DNA from 2 places in the Leucobacter alluvii genome. Region 2 is predicted to be linked to the other one. Evidence: predicted binding sites of a transcription regulator. Region 2 holds the regulator's gene; the other holds the start of a gene.

Region 1 (9,514 bases), on a different contig from region 2:
CCCGGCGTGCGCGTGCTCATGCTCACGACCTACGACGTGGACGAGTACGCCTTCGGCGCGCTGCAGGCCGGAGCCGCAGGGTTCCTCTCGAAGAACACGCGCCCGGACGAGTTGATCGCCGCGGTGCGCGCGGTCGTCACCGGGGACGCGGTCGTTTCGCCGCGCGTCACGGCGAAGCTCATCGAGATCGCGGTGCCCCACCTGGCGAGAGACGAGGCGCCGGCCCGCGCCCACGAGCTCGACGCGCTCTCGGACCGGGAACGGGACGTCTTCGCACTCGTCGGTCGAGGTTTGACCAACCGAGAGATCGCGGCGGCCCTCCACGTCACCGAATCGACGGTGAAAGCTCACTTCGGGCGCATTCTGATGAAGCTCGGAGTGCCGAATCGCGTTCTCGCGGTGATCCGGGCGTACGAACTCGGCGTGGTTCGCGTCGAGCCGTAGCTCGGTGTCGCAACCGATGCCGCCGTGAACACGAAGCCCCGGGTCCTCGCTTTTGCAAGGACCCGGGGCTTCTCAACTGGCGGTGACGGTGGGATTTGAACCCACGGTAGGGGGTTACCCTACACAACTTTTCGAGAGTTGCACCTTCGGCCGCTCGGACACGTCACCGCGGAAAATCCTACGGGATGCGAACGGCTCGCGCGAATCGGGCCGTGGTGCGGCCCCGCCCGCGAGCCGTTACGCGGTCGTATTGATGATCAGGCCGATGTGCGTGAAGTAGTTGAGTGCCCCGAAGAGCAGGAACGCCAGCCCGGCGAGCCCCCAGGCGATGCCCGCGACGAGAGCGACGGGCCGCAGCTTCGGCCCTGCTGAATCGAAGCCCCTGAGGGCGAAGGGGAAGAGCACGGCGCCCACTCCGACGAGCGCGAAGAGCCCAGACATGAACGTCGCCTCCACCCACGGGTACTCGGCGAATGCACCCGAGATGGGTTCTTCCGGCGGCGCGGCGAAGAGCTGGAACACCATTCCAGCGGCGGCGATCCCGAACATCGCGAGACCCAGTCCGAAGACGAAGATCCCGAGTGGTCGGGCGGTGCGCGCGAGGTGCGCCCCGGGGTCTGGAGCCGTCGTGATGGCGGCGGAGCGGCGCCACAGCAGGAAGGCTGCTGCCAGCAGCAGGACGCCGAATCCGAGACTCGGCTCTCCGAAGATGATGTTGTCGAACGGGAAGTAGGCGGCGAGCGGCCAGGTCAGGGTCATATGCGCGCCGGTGAGCGTCAGGATGCTTCCGAGCACGCCTGCGGTCAGCGCCCACCCCTCGGGAGCGAACTCCCCTGGTTTGCGAAGCGCGCGCACCAGCCCGAGTATCCAGAGCAGCCCCGCACCCGCTGCGAGCGACATGATGGTGTTGTACGTGGGCATCAGCGTCCAATCGACGATGAGCCCGTCGGCTTCCATGAGCACCGGTTCTCCCCTTTCCATCGGCACCGAACGCACCGATGCCTTCAGGTGTACCGAACGAGCAGCAGCCCTGCCACCGCCTTGACGCGGCGGCCGCGCGAACTACCTCAGCCTGGTGTCCCAGAACTCCCTGAGCTGCTCGCTCTTGCGGAACACGATCGTGTCCCACTCCTCGTCGGTGGTGGTCGAGTCGGCGAAGTCGGAGGGGATCTTGAACATCTGCAGCGCGGCCCCGAAGCGCGCGCACACGCTGGCGTACGCGTAGGCCTCCATGTCGACGAGGCTCGCGCCGCGGCCTGCGATGGTCGCGCGCTGGGCATCGTCTTGCACGAACACATCGCCGGTCGCGATGGTGGCGGTCGCCTCCGGGGGCAGGATCGCGTCGCCGGCGGGTCGCAGCTCCGGCGACGGCAGCGAGAAGTCGTGCTGCACCACTCCGGTGATCTGGTAGACCGCGTCGAGCGATGGGCGCTCGGGGCCGTCGCTCACGACTCCTGCCGTTCCGAGCACCACAACGCGATCGACGGGACGCTCGGAGAGCTCCGCGGCGAGTGCTACCGCAGCGTTGACCTTGCCCACTCCGGTCACGAGGTGAGCCACATCGGAGAAGGCCGAAGCCTCGTCGCGGTGTGCGAACACGAGCAGGGTGATCGGTTCAGTCATCGGCGCTCCCAGCGGCGCTCGCGCGCCTATTGATCCACATCTTCGAACCCACACTAGCGCTTTTCGAAAATGTGTTCTAATATGAGGAGTCGGGTTCGCGAGCCGTACGCATGATCGCCGTTGAACGGCACGTCGAGATCACCTCAACTCTGCGTCACCAGCCGCGACACGCACCGAGCACCGAAGGCCTTCAGACGAGGCTGGTCCCCCGATGAGACCGGTGCAGTTGCGCTCCGCTATCGATCGCAAGAGATCGAACGGGCTGTACCGACGCAGCCCCGGCGAAGCAGCGCAGGCTCCCAGCGAGCCCACCCCCGAGAACTGCTCGGGGACGCGCACCGTGACGGTGCGCCACGAAAGGAACACCATGACTTCGCATACTCGTATGCCCAATATCGCAGACGTGCGGCCGGCGGCCGCTCCCCTGCGCACGCCCTACCACTCGCTCAGCGGAGCCGAAGACATGCTCGTGCCCGACTGGGCCCAGCGCCGCTCGGTCTACCGCAGCTCTGGCCGCACGCTCTACGTCGTCGAGACCGATCGTCTCGACGAGGCGCGCGGCGACCTCAAGCGCCTCGATCGCGCCGGCTGGAACGTGAGCGTGTCAGAGCGCCTCGCCGGCGACCGCACGCGGATCGCGCTGACCCGCAAGGAGCTCGCGCGCGCAGCGTAAACGCTCGCGTACGAAGAACGGGCCTGCACCTTCGGGTGCGGGCCCGTTCTCGTACCCGGGCCCCGACGCCGTTCAGGAGTCACGTTTCGTCATGCCCGGAGATGCCGTGCCCATGCTCGATACTCTGGTGCTCATGAGAAACTGGGTCGCATGAGCGACATCGAACTTGCCGAAGTAGAGAGCTTTTCACTGGATCACACGAAAGTGCTGGCACCGTACGTGCGCCTCATCGGCGTCGAGCGCGGCCCGAAGGGCGACGCGATCTCGAACTTCGACATCCGCCTGGTGCAGCCGAATGAGGCGGAGATTCCCACGGCGGGCCTGCACACCATCGAGCACACGCTCGCCGCGCTGCTGCGCACCCGATTCGACGGGCTCATCGACATCTCGCCGTTCGGCTGCCGCACCGGATTCCATCTCATCGCCTGGGGCGAGCCGAGCGTTGAGACGGTCGCCGAGGCGATCAAGAGTTCGCTGACCGATCTGGCGGAGCGCGTCACCTGGGACGACGTGCCGGGAACGGAAGCAGTGAGCTGCGGCAATTACCGCGATCACAGCCTGCATGCTGCGCGTGAGTGGGCGAAGATCGTGCTCGCCGAGGGCATCAGCCTCGACGCGTTCGACCGCTCCCGCATCGCGTAGGGGGTGCGTCGGAGCTCGCGTCGTCGAGCCGCAACGGCTGACACTGCGTGTCGCGGCGGGTTACGCCGCGGGCCGCGAAGCCCACTCGTCGATCAGACCGGGCAGTTCGTTCATGTCTGAGAACACGATCGACGCCCCTGCTCCGCGCAGCATCCCTGGATCGGTGCGCACCGGGCTGTCCGGGGAGAATCCGAACACCGTCGCGCCCGCTGCGATACCGGCCGTCACACCGGCGACCGTGTCTTCGACGACGAGCGCCGAAGCGGCGTCGACGCCGAGCGCCGCAGCGGCGGCGAGGTAGACGTCGGGAGCCGGCTTGCTGCGGGGCTGCTCCATGCCGCTGAACACCCGGTCGCCGAACCAGCGCCCGAGCCCGGTGACGTCGAGCTGCATCTCGATCTTGACGCGATCGGCGCCGGAGGCGAGCGCGAAGCGGTCGCCGAAGCGCTCGGCGACCGCCGCGATCATCGCCTCCACTCCGGCTACGGGTTGCACGCTGACGCGCAGGGCGTCATCCCGGCGTACATGGAATTCGTGGATCCAGGCGTCCGTGATCCTGAAGCCGGTGTGCGCGAGGATCACTTCCCACTCGTCCACCAGGGCCCGCCCGATGAAGGTGCGCACGGTCTCGTCGTACGAGATCTCCCAGCCCAGCTCGCGCAGCATCTCGGCGAGCAGCTGGATGGTGATCGTCTCTGAGTCGACGAGCACGCCGTCGCAGTCGAAGAGCACCGCGGAGAACGACGAGTGCGCGCTGCCTGCCGGTGCGCTCACGACACCAGCACGTCGAGCGCGGCGGTGAGCGCGGCGTCGACCGCCTGCACGACGATCTCGCGATACGGGTCGTAGTCCCCCATCGCGACGTCGGCCGCGGCGAGGGGGTTCCCGTCGATGGCGAAGACGCCGCCCGTCTCGATGCCGTGGAGTGCGGCGATGACGAACAGCGTGGCCGCCTCCATCTCGACGGCGACGACGCCGGCGCGCTGCCACAGCGGCAGGTCGACTCCGGTGATCACGTCGCTCGGGTAGAACATGTCGCCCGTCAGCACGACGCCGCTGTGCACGTCGAGCCCGGAACTGGCAGCACCGGCTTTCAGGGCGACCGTCAGTTCCGGGGTCGCGATGGCGGGAAACTCGGTCGGCACCAGCTGGTGGCTCACGCCGTCCGCGCGCACCGCCCCGGTCGCCACGACAATGGCGCCGTCGACGATCTCCGGCTGCATGCCGCCCGCGGTACCCGAGCGGATGATGCGGGTGACGCCGCCTCGTGCGAGCTCTTCGAAGCACACCGCGGCTCCGGCTCCCCCGACGCCGTGCGAAGCCACGGTCACGGGCACACCCTTCCAGGTGCCTGCGTAGACGTGATACTCGCGGTTCACGGCGAGCTGCCGCATGTCGTCGAGCCGTTCGGCGACGCGGGCCGCGCGCCCGGGGTCGCCAACCACGAGTGCTCGGTCGGCGAGGTCGGATACGCGGGCGCGCAGCAGGGGAAGTTCGGCGTCGGCGGGGAGTCGGACGGGCATGAGGACCTTTCGATGTGTCGGGGGATGGAATGCGTTGAGGGCGCGCGTGCGCTCAGTCGGTACGCGCTGCAGCGCTCAGTCGCGCGCGAGCCTCGGCGGCCCGCAGGCGGATCGCGTCGGCATCGAGCGTCAGGTGCTCGCCCTCCGCGTACACATGCCGTCCGCCGATGAAGACGTGACGCACGTCACCGCCCGTCGCGGAGAAGCCGAGGTGCGAGACGAGCGCTGCCGGCTCGAACGGAATAGCGGCGGATCCCGTGATGTCGAGCGCGATCACGTCGGCGAGGCGCCCGGCTTCGAGCGCGCCGGTCTCCGGGAAGCCGATCGCTTCAGCGCCGCGCCGCGTGGCGATGTCGAGCACGTCCGATGCGCGCACGATCGCGGCGTCCTGGCGCGCCCCGCGGTGCAGGATGGTGCCCATCTTGATCTCCTCGAAGAGGTCGAGCGTGTTGTTGCTCGCGACGGAGTCGGTGCCGAGCGAGATGCGCAGCCCGGCGGTCTGCCACTCCGGAAGCGGAGCGATGCCGTTGCCGAGCTTCAGGTTCGAGACCGGGTTGTGGCTGACCGCGGTGCCGGTGCGCGCGAGCAGTGCGATCTCGTCTTCGGTCAGGTGCACGCAGTGCGCGGCGAGCACCTCGGCCTCGAAGAGTCCGAGCGCGTCGAGATGCGCCGCTGGCGTCGCCCCGTAGCGCTCCTCGATCTGCGCGACCTCGGCTGCCGACTCGGAGATGTGGGTGTGAATCGGGATCCCGTGGGCGACGGCCCGCCGTGCGATGTCGCTCAAGAACTCGGGCGGGCACGTGTAGGGCGCGTGGGGGCCGTAGGCGATCCGCACCTGCGCATCGCGAGAGTACTGGGCCGCCAGCGCCTCGGTCTGCTCGGTCGCATCGGCGCCGTTCCAGGGCGAGACGCCGGGAAACCCGACCGCATCCGGAGCGAAGGATGCGAGCGCGACGAGGGCGCGCATGCCCGCGGTGCGCACCAGCTCGATGAGTTCGGCATCCCAGTGGTACATGTCGGCGAACGCGGTCGTGCCGGTCTCGATCATCTCGACCATCGCGAGCTGCAATCCGACTGCGACATCGTCGTGCGTGAGATGCTGCTCGAGCGCTTGCACCGCCGCCAGCCACGGCATGAAGCCCTCATCGTCGGAGACGCCGCGCAGGAGCGTCATCGCGGAATGCGTGTGCCCGTTCACGAGTCCGGGCATGAGCACCTGCCCCGCGAGTTCGTGCACCACGCGGTCGCTCGCCGACGCCGCATCCGGGCGCGCGGATCCGGCGTACGTGATCCGTCCCGAGCCGTCGAAGGCGAGTTCGGCGTCGGCGACCACACCCGCAGGCGTCAGCATCGCGTCGGCGCGCAGCACCGTCTCGTAATCGCTCATCCGCAGCTCCGTTCTCGATTCGGGAAGAGGGTCATCGGTCACCAGCCCGGCGTGGCCAGCATGCCGCCGTCGACGGCCAGATCCTGCCCGGTGATGAACCCGGCAGCCGGTGACGCGAGCAGCACGCACGCGCCGCCGATGTCGGCCGCAGTGGCGAGTCGGCCGAGCGGGGCTCGGCTCGTCCAGCTCGCGACCCCCTCCGGCCAGGCGTCCGCGAGACCGGGTCGGTCGACGAGACCGGGCGACACGGAGTTGACGCGGATGCCGAGCGGACCGAGTTCCAGCGCCGCCGCGCGGGCGTGCATCACGAGCCCCGCCTTCGCCGCGGCGTAGTGCGCGTGCGCCGGGCTCGGCCGGGATGCCTCGATCGAGGCGATGTGCGTGATCCACCGGTCGCCGCCGGTCGCGCGCTCCATCACCGCGGCCGCGGCCTGCGAGAGCTCGAACACCGCTCCGAGGTTCGTGCCGAGCACCTCGTCCCACTCACTCCTCGTCGTATCGGCGAGCATCGCAAGCGGCTGCACTCCGGCGTTGTTGACGAGTCCGTCGAGACCGCCGAGGGCCGCCACGGCGTCATCGACCAGCGACGATGCGGCACCCGCGAGGGCGAGGTCGGCGCGCACGGTCTCGACCTCAGCGCCGGCTTCACGCAGCTCCCGCACGAGCGCGCCCACGGCATCGCTCGATTCCCGGGTCGCGCCACGGTAGTGCACGGCGAGGCGCGCGCCAGCAGCCGCGAACGCGCGTGCGATGCCGCCCCCGATACCGCCGGAGGCGCCCGTGATCAGCACCCGCTGACCTGCGAGATCCGGCAATCCGTGTCCCACCATCTGTTCAGCCCCCCATCCGTCGTTGCCGAGACGAGTAGTCGCGCAGCGCGCGCAGCAGGTCCACCTCGCGCAGGTCCGGGTACAGCGCTTCCACGAAGTAGAACTCGGAGTGCGCCGACTGCCAGATCATGAAGTCGGAGAGCCGCTGCTCACCTGAGGTGCGAATCACGAGATCGGGATCCGCCTGCCCCCGGGTCCAGAGATGCTCACCGATGAGCTCGGGCGTCAATCGCTCGGCGAGCGTGTCGATGGTGCCGCCGGCCGCCTGATGCTCGGCGATGACGCTGTGCATCGCCGCGGTGATCTCGCTGCGGCCGCCGTAGCCGACGGCGAGGTTGATGTGCAGGCCGTCACGATCGGCGGTCGACTGCTCGGCCGCACGCAGGGCGTCGGTCAGTTCCGACGACAGCCCGTCGCACGTGCCGACGTGCTTCACGCGCCACCCCGGGTGCTCGGCGAGGAGTTCGGCGAGTTCCGCGATGATGCCGAAGAGGTCGTCGAGTTCCTGGCGATCCCGCGCGCCCAGGTTGTCCGCGGAGAGCAGGTACAGCGTGACGGTGCCGACTCCGACCTCTTCGCACCAGCCGAGGAACTCGGGGATCTTGCGGGCTCCGGCGCGATGCCCGAAGGCGGCGCGCTCCTGGAGACGCTGTTTCGCCCACCGACGATTCCCGTCGACGATCACGGCGATGTGCTGGGGAACCTGGCGCCGATCGATCTCGCGGCGCAGGCGCCGCTGGTACAGCCGGTAGAGCAGACCGGCCCGCGGATTCGACGGCTGGGCACTCACGTTCCGAGTGTACCGGCTCGACCTGATGCGCGCCCGTCGCGAGGAGGAGGCCGGGACCATACACTCGAGGTCATGACGTCGCAGGAGGAACGACCGCTGCCCGAACCCGATCGCCTCTCGATCCCGCTCCTCGAAGACGCCATCGATCACCCGCAGGAGCAGCCGGGTGCCACGCTCGAGGCGAAGCCGACGTGGCGGGGCTGGATCCACGCGGGGACCTTCCCGCTCACGATCGTGGCGGGGATCGTGCTCATCAGCGTCGCCGACGGGCCGCTGGCGAAGTGGGCGTCGCTCGTCTACACGCTCTCGAGCATGCTCCTCTTCGGGGTCTCGGCGCTCTACCACCGCGGCAACTGGAAGCCGAGCACGCGGCAGGTGTTCCGGCGCCTCGACCACGCCAACATCTTCGTGCTGATCGCCGGAACGTACACGCCGATCGCGCTCCTCGCGCTGCCGCTCGACAAGGGCGTGCTGCTGCTCGTGCTGGTCTGGGTGGGCGCCCTGCTCGGCATCGGATTCCGGGTGTTCTGGCTCGGCGCGCCGCGATGGCTGTACGTGCCCCTGTACGTGCTGCTCGGCTGGGCCGCCATGATGTACATCGTCGATATCGCGCACGCGAACTTCGCGGCGATGGTGCTCGTGGTGGTCGGCGGTCTGCTCTACACGCTCGGCTCCGTGATCTACGGCACGAAGCGCCCGAACCCGATTCCCGGCGTCTTCGGGTTCCACGAGATCTTCCACGCGCTCACCGTGGTCGCCTTCCTCTGCCACTGGACGGCGGCGCTCCTGCTCGCGCTCGACCCGTTCTTCCTGCGGTAGCGCTCGCGGTCGGAGTGCCGCCGCCCCACGCGATCACTGGCGATGCGGGTGCGCCGCGACCACGGCCACGATCCGTTCCACCGGCAGCGCCGCGTCGACGGTGATGCCCGGCTCATCCTGAGCGAGCGGCTCGAGGATCTCGAGCTGCGAATCGAGCAATCCGGCCGGCATGAAGTGGCCGACGCGCACCTCCAGGCGGGCGAGCAGTTGGTCACGGGGCACATCGAGCTGCACGAACCACAGCGGTACCGCCGTCGCGGCGCGCAGTCGATCGCGATACGTGCGTCGCAGGGCAGAGCATGCCACGGTCACCGCATGGCCCTCGCCCGCCGCACGCGCGATGCTCGCGCCGACGCGGTCGAGCCAGGGCCAGCGATCCGCGTCGGTCAGCGGTCTGCCGCGCCGCATCTGATCGACCGCTTTCGCCGAGTGCAGGTCGTCGGCGTCGATGCAGAGGCCGCCGCGTGCGGCGGCGAGCGCGGCGGCGACGGTGCTCTTGCCCGCGCCGGAGACCCCCATCACGACGAGCACCCGCCCGGCGAGCTGCGAGCCGGCGGCCATGTCGGCGGAGGTACGTTCCGTGCGCTTCAGTGTGCCACGCGATGTGCTGCACCTCTGTGCGGGGTTTCGGAACGGCACAGACCTCGGCTTCGGTGAGCAGCGGGGCTTCGGTGAGGCGGATACCGCCGATCCGGTCTCACGGTCGCTGAATCCCTCACCGTAGCCGCCGGAGCCGCTTCGGCACCCCGAATGCCCCGCTATCCCCCAGCCGCGAGCGTCTCA
Region 2 (9,514 bases):
GCTTCCATCATCGCCGGAGAAAGCCGTGTCGTGATGGTCGAACGTGCGCCCTGCCCAGGGGAATCCCGCCGAGTCGGAGGCGCCGCCGCCGACGAGACTGTCCGGAACTCCGGTGCTGCGGGGCGAATCGCCGGTAGAGGGAAGCTTCTTGATCGCCATGAGTCGCGGGATGTCCGCTCTAGCGCCCTGCGACGTCGAGAGCAGCGGGCAAGGAGAAGGCTCCGTCGTAGAGCGCCTTCCCGACGATCGCGCCTTCCAGACCGTCGTCGACGAGCTCTCGGAGCGCGGCGAGGTCGTCGAGGCTCGACACGCCGCCCGAGGCGACGACCGGGCGGTTCGTCCTGGCGCACACCCGCGCGAGCAACTCGATGTTCGGTCCGCGCAGGGTCCCGTCCTTGGTGACATCCGTCACGACGTATCGGGAGCAGCCCGCCTCCTCGAGACGGTCGAGCACCTCCCACAGGTTGCCGCCCTCTTCCGTCCAGCCGCGCGCAGCGAGCGTCTCTCCGCGCACGTCCAACCCCACGGCGACTCGCTCGCCGAAACGCGCGATCACCGCCTCAGTCCACTCCGGGTTCTCGAGCGCCGCAGTGCCGAGATTGACGCGCGTGGCTCCCATCTCAAGGGCGGCTTCGAGCGACTCGTCGTCTCGTATGCCCCCTGAGAATTCGATCTTCACATCGCCTGAGCGCTTGATGATCTTGCGCGCGACCGCCACGTTGCTCCCCCGGCCGAAGGCCGCGTCGAGGTCGACGAGGTGGATCCATTCCGCGCCCTGATCGATCCAGTCGAGTGCGGCGTCCACGGGATCGCCGTAGTTCGTCTCGGTTCCGGCCTCACCCTGGGTGAGCCGCACCGCCTTGCCGTCGACCATGTCGATCGCCGGAAGCAGTTCCAGCTTCGGGCGTTCGGCGAGTTCAGTCATGGGGGCTTCTCCTTCTCGGGTGTGCGCGGTCGGGCCGCACCAGCTGCGGCCCGAGCGAGTGGGGATCCGGCCGCGTGAGGTCGGTCTCGATGGACTTACAGAGTGTCGATCCAGTTGCGCAGCAGCCGGATGCCAGCGTCACCCGACTTCTCCGGGTGGAACTGCGTCGCACTCAGCGGACCGTTCTCCACCGCTGCGATGAACCGCTCGCCGTGCTCGGCCCAGGTGACCAGGGGGCGGGTGGCCGGGGTGCGCCCTTCGATGGACCATTCAGTCGCGGCATTGCTGTGCACGAAGTAGAAGCGCTCGGCTTCGAGACCGGCGAAGAGTCTCGATCCCTGAGGCACGTCGACGGTGTTCCACCCCATGTGCGGGAGCACTGGCGCGTTGATATGACGCACGGTTCCCGGCCACTGACCGAGTCCCTCGGTTTCGATTCCGCGCTCGATGCCGTGCGAGAACATGACCTGCTCCCCGACGCAGATTCCGAGTACCGGGAGGCCTCCTGCGAGCCGACGGTCGATGAGCTCGTCTCCGCGGACGGCGCGCAGCTGTCGCATCACGGCGTCGAACGCACCGACCCCGGGGACCAGGAGTCCGTCTGCTGCCATGACGGCGCCCGGGTCGCGCGTCAGCTCGACGTCGGCCCCCGCGTGGACGAGCGCCTTCACCGCCGAGTGCACATTGCCAGACCCGTAGTCGAGCACCGCCACCGTCTTGCGCGGCGCGTCGGAGGGAGCGCTCACAGCGCGCCCTTCGTCGACGGCACACCCGAGACGAGCGGATCGAGCGACTTCGCCTCGCGGAAAGCTCGGGCGAATGCCTTGAACTCGGCCTCTGCGATGTGGTGCGGGTCACGGCCGGCGCGCAACTCGAGATGCACGGTCAGCCGTGCGTTCAGCGTCAGGGCCTCGAAGAAGTGCCGCACCATCGAACCCGTGAAATGACCGCCGATGAGATGGAACTCGAACCCGGCAGGCTCTCCCGAGTGCACGAGGTACGGCCGACCGGAGATGTCGACGACCGCCTGTGCGAGCGCCTCATCCAGTGGGACCAGTGCGTCGCCGTAACGCGAGATCCCGGCTTTGTCGCCGAGCGCTTCGAGAATGGTCTGGCCCAGCAGAATCCCGGTGTCTTCGACGGTGTGGTGGACATCGATGTGCACATCGCCGACCGCGTTCACCGTCAGGTCTGTGAGCGAGTGGCGGGCGAACGCCGTGAGCATGTGATCGAAGAACGGAACCCCGGTCTCGATCTGCGAAGACCCCGAGCCGTCGAGATCGACGCTGACACTGATCTGCGACTCACTCGTGGATCGCTCGAGCGAGGCGGTGCGCGGTGCTGCAGTCATGGTTGTCAGTCTATCTGCGTTCCCCAGGAACCGACGGTACGCCGGGATCGATCAGGCGCCGCCCGGCCCGAGTGCCGTGATCGCCTCGATCACCGCACTCGTCTCGGCCTTCGTGCCTGCGGTGATGCGCAGGTGGCCTGGAATGCTGAGATTGCGGATGAGGATGCCACGTGCGCGCAGCGCTTCGAACGTGGCCGACGGGTCGGTGAACCCGCCGACGAGCAGAAAGTTGGCTCCCGACGGGTGCACGACGTATCCGAGGGCGGTGAGGGCGTCCGCGAGACGATCGCGTTGCGCACTGATGTCGGCCACCGTGGCGAGCATCGCGTCGGCGTGACGAATCGCAGCGGTCGCGGCCGCCTGGGTGAGCGCTGACAGGTGATACGGCAGGCGCACGAGCCGCAGGGCGTCGACCACTGCCGCGTCGGCGGCGAGGTATCCGAGACGCACGCCCGCGAACGCGAACGCTTTGCTCATGGTCCGCGATACGAGGAGCCGGTGGCGTCCGGGGAGCAGTGACACCGCGCTCTCACGCTCGGTGTCGAACTCGTGATACGCCTCGTCGACGACGAGCATGCCGTCGAACGCGTCGTAAGCGGCGAGGATCACCTCACGATCGAGCGACGTGCCCGTCGGATTGTTCGGACCGCAGAGGATCGCGACGTCCGGCTGGTGCTCGCGCAGCGCTTCGGCGACGCCCTCCGGCGTGAGCGCGTATTCTGCGGGACGCTCGACAGCGATCCATTCGGTATCGGTTCCGGAGGCGAGCAGCGGGTACATCGAATACGTCGGCGTGAAGCTCAGCAGTGACCGCCCCGGACCGGCGAATGCCTGCAGCACCTGCTGCAGCACTTCGTTCGATCCGTTCGCCGCCCACAGCTGTTCCACGCTGAGGCCGTGGCCGAGGTACCCCGCGAGGGAGCTCCGAAGCTCCGTGAACTCGCGGTCAGGGTATCGGTTCACACCGGTTACCGCTCGAGCGAGTGACTGAACGATGTCGATGGCGACGTGCTCGGGAATGGGATGCGTGTTCTCGTTGACGTTCAGGCTGACCGGCACCGCGTCTTGCGGGGCGCCGTAGGGCTCCTGGCCGACGAGATTGTCACGAAGAGGGAGGTCGCTCAAGCTAGTCACCCGACCAGTCTAAAGCCGGTGAGCCCCTCGACGATCAGTCGGTCAGGCCCCGAGTTCGTCGCCCGACACCACGCGCGGATGATCTGAGTACCGCAGCGGAACGGCGATCGCATCACCCGCCTGCAGCGATGAACCGTCCAGCTGGTTCAACTGCACAATCTCAGTGATGACATCGCGAGGGTCGGCCGTCGGGTCGAGATCAGTCGCCAGCGACCAGAGCGAGCTGCCTGGCTGCACCACGACGTAATCGAACTGCTCGCCGTTCGGCCCCTCAGCCGCGGCCATCGCCTCCGGAGCCGCGAGTGCCGCCATGAGAGCGAGAAGACCGGCGACGAGCACCGTGGCGAATCCACCGAACACGATGCGCCCGCGCCGGGTCAGGCGGAGCGAGCCCGAAGCTTCGGTCGACTCTCGTGATTCCCGGCCCAGAACAGCAGATGCGCTCATGATGACTTCTCCTTAGTCTTGCGATGACGCGGGCGTGGAGCCCATGCGAACATCTGTTTCGAATATATATTCGATGAATCGAAACCGCAAGCGTCTTTTCGAAGATACGTTTCGCTCCTTTTCCGCGACACTCGAACATATGTTTGTCGGTCTTCGAATGCTGCGGCTAGGGTTTCGGTCAACGGGATCACTGAATCAGCACCCACCGACATTCATGGATCGCGCCCCATCCGCATCGCCCCCTGGGGCCAGAAAGGACAGCGATGAGCGACGCAGCCGCGCCCCGATCCACGAAGCCGCTGAGCGAGAAGCAGCAGGCGATCCTCGAGTGCATCGCGCGTTCAGTGGAAAGCCGGGGGTATCCGCCGAGCATGCGAGAGATCGGCGACGCGGTGGGGCTCTCCTCGCTCTCGAGCGTCACGCATCAGCTCAGCAGGCTCGAGCTGGGCGGCTACATCCGCCGCGACCCCAACCGGCCGAGAGCCCTGGAGATCCTGGTCGAGCTCGCCTCGACCTCGTCGGCGATCGACGACGCACCCGCGCAGCGCCCCGAAGAGGCGGCGTACGTTCCGCTCGTCGGTCAGATCGCGGCCGGCGTGCCGATCACGGCGGAGCAGCAGGTCGAGGAGATCGTGCCGCTCCCCCGCGCTCTCGTCGGCGACGGACAGCTCTTCATGCTGCGCGTCGTCGGCGATTCGATGATCGACGCAGCGATCTGCGATGGGGATTTCGTGGTGATCCGGCAGCAGCGCGAAGCCGAGAACGGAGACATCGTCGCAGCGATGCTCGATGGAGAGGCAACGGTGAAGGTGTTCCGCCGCCGAGACGGGCACACCTGGCTCCTGCCTCGCAACAGCGCGTTCGAGCCGATCCTGGGCGATCACGCGGAAGTACTCGGGCGCGTGGTCGCGGTCTTCCGCTCGGTCTGATCGCAGGGCGCGGCGTCGCCGCGGCGCAGCACCGCTGGACACCGACGCGCGAGTGCTGGGACCCACCCGCAGCCCTTCGCTCGCTGCGGCGGTTGCTTTGTTGAACCGAGTCCATCTACAGTGATCGCATGGCCACTGCGTCGATGCCGATTCCATCCACCCATTCTCGAGCGCCGATGCTCGCGCTCGGATTCCACCCTGATTGCGTGCCGTACGAGCGCGGACTCGAGCTCCAGGCCGAGGCGGTCGACCGCATCGAGCAGGGCCTCGACCGCGGCACGGTCCTCTTGCTCGAGCACCCGCCGGTGTACACCGCCGGTCGCCGCGCCGAGCCGGATGAGTACCCGTCGGACGGCAGTCCCGTCGTCGCCGTCGACCGGGGCGGACGAGTCACCTGGCACGGTCCGGGCCAACTGGTGTGCTATCCGGTCGTCCGGCTGCGGTCCGGCGCCGGGGTCGTCGACTTCGTACGCGCCCTCGAGACGGCGATCATCGACACCGTGGCCGCATTCGGCGTATCGGGCACACGCGTGGAAGGCCGCTCGGGAGTATGGGTGACCCATCCTGATCATCCGCCGACGAAGCTCGCACAGATCGGCTTGCACGCCCGCGCCGGCATCATCACCCATGGAATTGCGATCAACTGCTGCAACGACCTCGAGCCGTTCTCCCGGATCGTGCCATGCGGGATTCCAGACGCCGGCGTGACCACGCTGAGCGCACTCGCCGGTCGGAGAATCCCGCCCGAGATCGTGGCACCCGACCTCCAGGTGCACCTCGCCCATGTGATCGCGGAGTTCACCGCATGAGCGCGCGTCGCCTGCCTTCGACCGGCACCCGCCCCGAGCCGGAGGGCCGACCGCTCCTCCGCGTCGAGGCCCGCAACGCCGAGACTCCGATCGAGCGGAAACCGGAGTGGATCAAGACGCGCGCCCGGCTCGGCCCGGAGTACCGCCAGGTGCGCGACCTGGTCGCAGGCGAAGGGCTCCACACGGTCTGCCAGGAGGCCGGCTGCCCCAACGTCTTCGAGTGTTGGGAGGATCGCGAAGCAACGTTTCTCATCGGAGGTTCGATCTGCACCCGGAGGTGCGACTTCTGCATGATCACGAGCGGAAAGCCGCTCCCGCTCGACCGCGACGAGCCGCGCCGGGTCGCAGAATCGGTGCGCACCATGGGCCTGAGGTACGCCACCATCACCGGCGTGACACGCGATGACCTGCCCGACACCGGCGCTTGGCTCTTCGCTGAGACCATTCGGCAGGTGCGCGCCATGAATCCCGGCGCCGGCGTCGAGGTGCTCGTCGACGATCTCGGCGGCCGACCTGAGGATCTCGAGCAGGTGTTCGAGGCGGCTCCGCAGGTGTTCGCCCACAATCTCGAAACCGTGCCCCGCATCTTCCGCCGCATTCGGCCCGGCTTCCGATACGAACGCTCACTGGGGGTCATCACGAGGGCGCACCATGCGGGAATGGTGACCAAATCGAACCTCATCCTCGGAATGGGCGAAACGCGTGCGGAGATCTCCGAGACGATGACCGAACTCAGAGCCGCAGGGTGCGAGATCCTCACCCTGACCCAGTACCTCCGCCCCTCGGCACGGCATCACCCGATCGCTCGTTGGGTGCCGCCAGAGGAATTCGTCGACCTGCACGACGAAGCGGAGTCGCTCGGCTTCTCCGGCGTGCTTGCCGGCCCGCTCGTGAGGTCCTCGTACCGCGCTGGTCGCCTCTGGGCGCGAACGATGCTGGCGTCCGGCAGAACCGTGCCCGCGGCACTGCTGCACCTCGCGGAGCGCACCGCGGGCTCGTATCCTCAAGCACTTGCGGGCCTGCCGCCCACCGAGACAGGGACTGGACCGGGCGGCGCTCGATCCGCGTGACGGTGAGGGCCTAGTCGACCGGGTTCGGAGTCAGCAGACCCAGCTCTCGGAGCACGGCGAGCACCTGCTCGTGCCGATTGAACGTGTAGAGATGCACGGACGGGGCCCCTCCCGCGAGCAGCTCTCGCGCCAAGGCGACGGTGTGCTCGACGCCGAGTTCGGGTGCGTAGCCGCCCTCTGCGTCCAGTTCACGCGCGAGTTCGATCGGGGCCGGCTGCCCGGCGAGCGATGCGACCTTGCGCAGCTGCGCACTCGTCGCGACGGGCATGAGGCCGGGAAGCACGGGAATGCGAAGTCCGGCCGCGCGTGCGTCCTCGACGAACGACAGGTAATCGTCTGCGCGGAAGAAGAGCTGCGTGATCGCGAGATCAGCACCGCTCTCCTGCTTCGCGACGAGCCAATCGATATCCTCTGCCCGTGAGCGGGAGAGCGGGTGGCCGTTCGGGTAGGCCGCGACCGCGGTACGACCGACGCTGGTCAGCGCCGGTCGCTCCGCTCGGGCCTCTGAGATCAACCGCACGAGTTCGAGCGAGCTCAACGACTCCGAGACCTCCGCGTCGCTCTCCGTCAACCCGCGCGGTGGATCCCCGCGCAGCGCCAGGAAGTCGTGCACTCCCGCATCCATGATCGCGTGTATCGCAGCGCTCACCGCCTCGCGCTGCTCCCCCACCGTCGTGAGGTGGGCGAGCGGCAGCGCACTCGTGTGATCGCGCAGGTAGGTCACGAGGTCGAGCGACGCATCACGGTTCGACCCGTTCGCCCCGTACGTCACCGAGATGAAATCGGGATCCGCGGCGGAGAGGTGCTGCACGGCGTGACCGAGCGCGAGCGCAGCCGCTCCTGAACGCGCGGGAAACACTTCGAACGAGAATCGCGCGCGAGCTGCGCCACGACTCGGAAGCAGGAACGAGTTCACCGGCGCCCCTCCTGCCGCTCCACGCCGGGTGCGGCGTCTGCGGAACGGTGCGCGGGACGCGCGGCCGCAACGCCGGTGCGACCGAATCCGGCATACGACGCCGGAGCAGGTTCGGCGCCGGAGAACTCCTGCTGCGCGAGCTCGGTGCCGCGCACTCGCGCCGCGATCTTGGCGAACGCGACCTCACGGGCGAAGTCAGGTGTGCCGTGCTTGGGCTTCTCATCGATGAGATACGGCGAGAACCCGCAGTCATCGGTCGAGCCGAGCAACTCGGCGGGAATGAAGCGGGACGCCCGCACCAGCTGGTCGCGCACCTCGGCTGCCGTCTCGAGTTTCGGATTCATCGGATCGGTGACGCCGATGAGAACCCGCGGCGCCGTCCCCGCCGCGCGCGAGCGCTGCCGCAGCTGACGGCCGACCAGGCGCGCCACACGATCAGGATCTTTCTCGCTCGCAGCCTGGATGAGGAAGTACCCCGCTTCGATCTGGAACAGTTCGGGAATGAGAGCGGCGTAGTCGACGTCGGCACTATGGGCGGAATCGTGATCGTTGCCCGGGCAGGTGTGCACGCCCACGGCCCCGCGTTGTTCGGGAGTGAGGTCGGCGAGCACTCGGTTGATGAGATCGATGAAGCCTCCGAGCGCTTCCGGTCCCGCCCACGGGGCACGAAGATCCCGTCGCAGGGCGAGTCTCCCCTCCGTGAAGTCGATGGTGATGCGCGACGCGCCCGCGGCGAAGCTCCGACGGATGTCTTCGACGCAGCCGCTGACCACGTCTTCGAGGAACTGTTCCCGCGAGTACTCGCCGAGACCGTCGGGCGGCACCATCAACGACAGCATCGACGGTGAGATCACCGCTTGCTTCAGCGGCAGGTGCGTCAGGGGCCGCGCCGCGGCGACGTCGTCCGCTGCCCAGGATCGGAACCGGAACGGGCCGCGCGCGAGACTGGGGATCACGCGATGATGCCCGTCGGCGAACACCGCGAACACCGGGCCTGCCCTGACGTCGCCGTCGTCGAACGACGTGCCGAGCGGGTAACTGGCGAAACTCTGACGGCGCTGCTCGCCGTCGCCCACGAGGGGCGAACCGGTCTCCGCGAAGCGGTCGAGGGTATCGCGCACCGCGCGGTCCTGTTCGCGCAGCAGTTCCTCGGAATCGATCAGCCCGGTTTCGGCGTCGAGCACCGCCCGCTGCAGGCTCGCCGGTCGCGGCAGGCTTCCCACCGCTTCCGTCGGAAGCTCGTCGGCGATCCAGCCAGAGGTGGGAGCGACGTGCCGCGCTGCCTCCGCCTCGATCCCGCCCGACGCGCTCACGCGCCCGCGCGCACCGCGCGAGCCGCGTGAACCAGGTTCGTCAGGCTCGCCACGGTCTCTTCGTAACCGCGCGTCTTCAGCCCGCAGTCCGGGTTCACCCAGAGCTGCTCGCCGGGAATGCGCGCGGCCGCGATACGGATCAGCTCCTGCTGCTCAGCGACGCTCGGCACCCGCGGCGAGTGGATGTCGTAGACGCCGGGCCCGATCCCGCGAGAGTACCCGTGCTCCCCCAGCGGCTCCACGACGTCCATCCGGCTGCGAGCCGCCTCGATGCTCGTGACGTCGGCGTCGAGCCCATCGACCGCGTCGATGATCTCCCCGAACTCCGAATAGCAGAGGTGAGTGTGGATCTGCACATCGGCCGCGGCTCCACTCGTCGCGAGACGGAACGCTCCCACCGACCAGTCGAGATACGCCGCCTGACGGTCCGCATCGAGCGGCAGCAGCTCGCGCAGTGCCGGCTCATCGACCTGCACGATGCGGATCCCGGCATCGACCAGATCGTCGATCTCGTCGCGCAGCGCGAGCGCCACCTGCGACGCCGTGTCCGCGAGGGGCTGATCATCGCGCACGAAGGACCATGCGAGGATCGTGACGGGACCCGTGAGCATGCCCTTGAC

Evidence for each region. Region 2 encodes LexA, which represses DNA repair genes until DNA is damaged. Its sites were predicted from a motif close to TCGAACANNTGTTCGA; they were not measured.
Region 1: ABFX18_RS09290 (phosphorylase family protein) is a predicted target of LexA. The motif match lies at 2,131-2,146, and genes of this name have one in related genera.

What each region holds. Positions count from the first base shown of each region.
Region 1 covers NZ_BAAAOP010000006.1:155,458-164,971, reverse strand. Annotated here, with positions in the region: gene ABFX18_RS09305 (response regulator transcription factor) at 1-444, shown strand, start outside; tRNA gene ABFX18_RS09300 (tRNA-Ser) at 522-612, opposite strand; gene ABFX18_RS09295 (DUF981 family protein) at 682-1,425, opposite strand; gene ABFX18_RS09290 (phosphorylase family protein) at 1,507-2,067, opposite strand; gene ABFX18_RS09285 (hypothetical protein) at 2,453-2,740, shown strand; gene ABFX18_RS09280 (S-ribosylhomocysteine lyase) at 2,891-3,382, shown strand; gene ABFX18_RS09275 (HAD family hydrolase) at 3,443-4,156, opposite strand; gene ABFX18_RS09270 (nucleoside phosphorylase) at 4,153-4,905, opposite strand; gene ABFX18_RS09265 (amidohydrolase) at 4,958-6,292, opposite strand; gene ABFX18_RS09260 (SDR family NAD(P)-dependent oxidoreductase) at 6,331-7,122, opposite strand; gene ABFX18_RS09255 (isoprenyl transferase) at 7,127-7,912, opposite strand; gene trhA (PAQR family membrane homeostasis protein TrhA) at 7,985-8,731, shown strand; gene ABFX18_RS09245 (gluconokinase) at 8,765-9,292, opposite strand; gene recQ (DNA helicase RecQ) at 9,490-9,514, opposite strand, start outside.
Region 2 covers NZ_BAAAOP010000005.1:109,311-118,824, reverse strand. Annotated here, with positions in the region: gene ABFX18_RS05095 (SseB family protein) at 1-159, opposite strand, end outside; gene priA (bifunctional 1-(5-phosphoribosyl)-5-((5-phosphoribosylamino)methylideneamino)imidazole-4-carboxamide isomerase/phosphoribosylanthranilate isomerase PriA) at 179-925, opposite strand; gene hisH (imidazole glycerol phosphate synthase subunit HisH) at 1,021-1,671, opposite strand; gene hisB (imidazoleglycerol-phosphate dehydratase HisB) at 1,668-2,276, opposite strand; gene ABFX18_RS05075 (histidinol-phosphate transaminase) at 2,328-3,410, opposite strand; gene ABFX18_RS05070 (LysM peptidoglycan-binding domain-containing protein) at 3,453-3,857, opposite strand; gene lexA (transcriptional repressor LexA) at 4,100-4,786, shown strand; gene lipB (lipoyl(octanoyl) transferase LipB) at 4,915-5,595, shown strand; gene lipA (lipoyl synthase) at 5,592-6,665, shown strand; gene ABFX18_RS05050 (methylenetetrahydrofolate reductase) at 6,676-7,581, opposite strand; gene ABFX18_RS05045 (uroporphyrinogen decarboxylase/cobalamine-independent methonine synthase family protein) at 7,578-8,894, opposite strand; gene metE (5-methyltetrahydropteroyltriglutamate--homocysteine S-methyltransferase) at 8,891-9,514, opposite strand, start outside.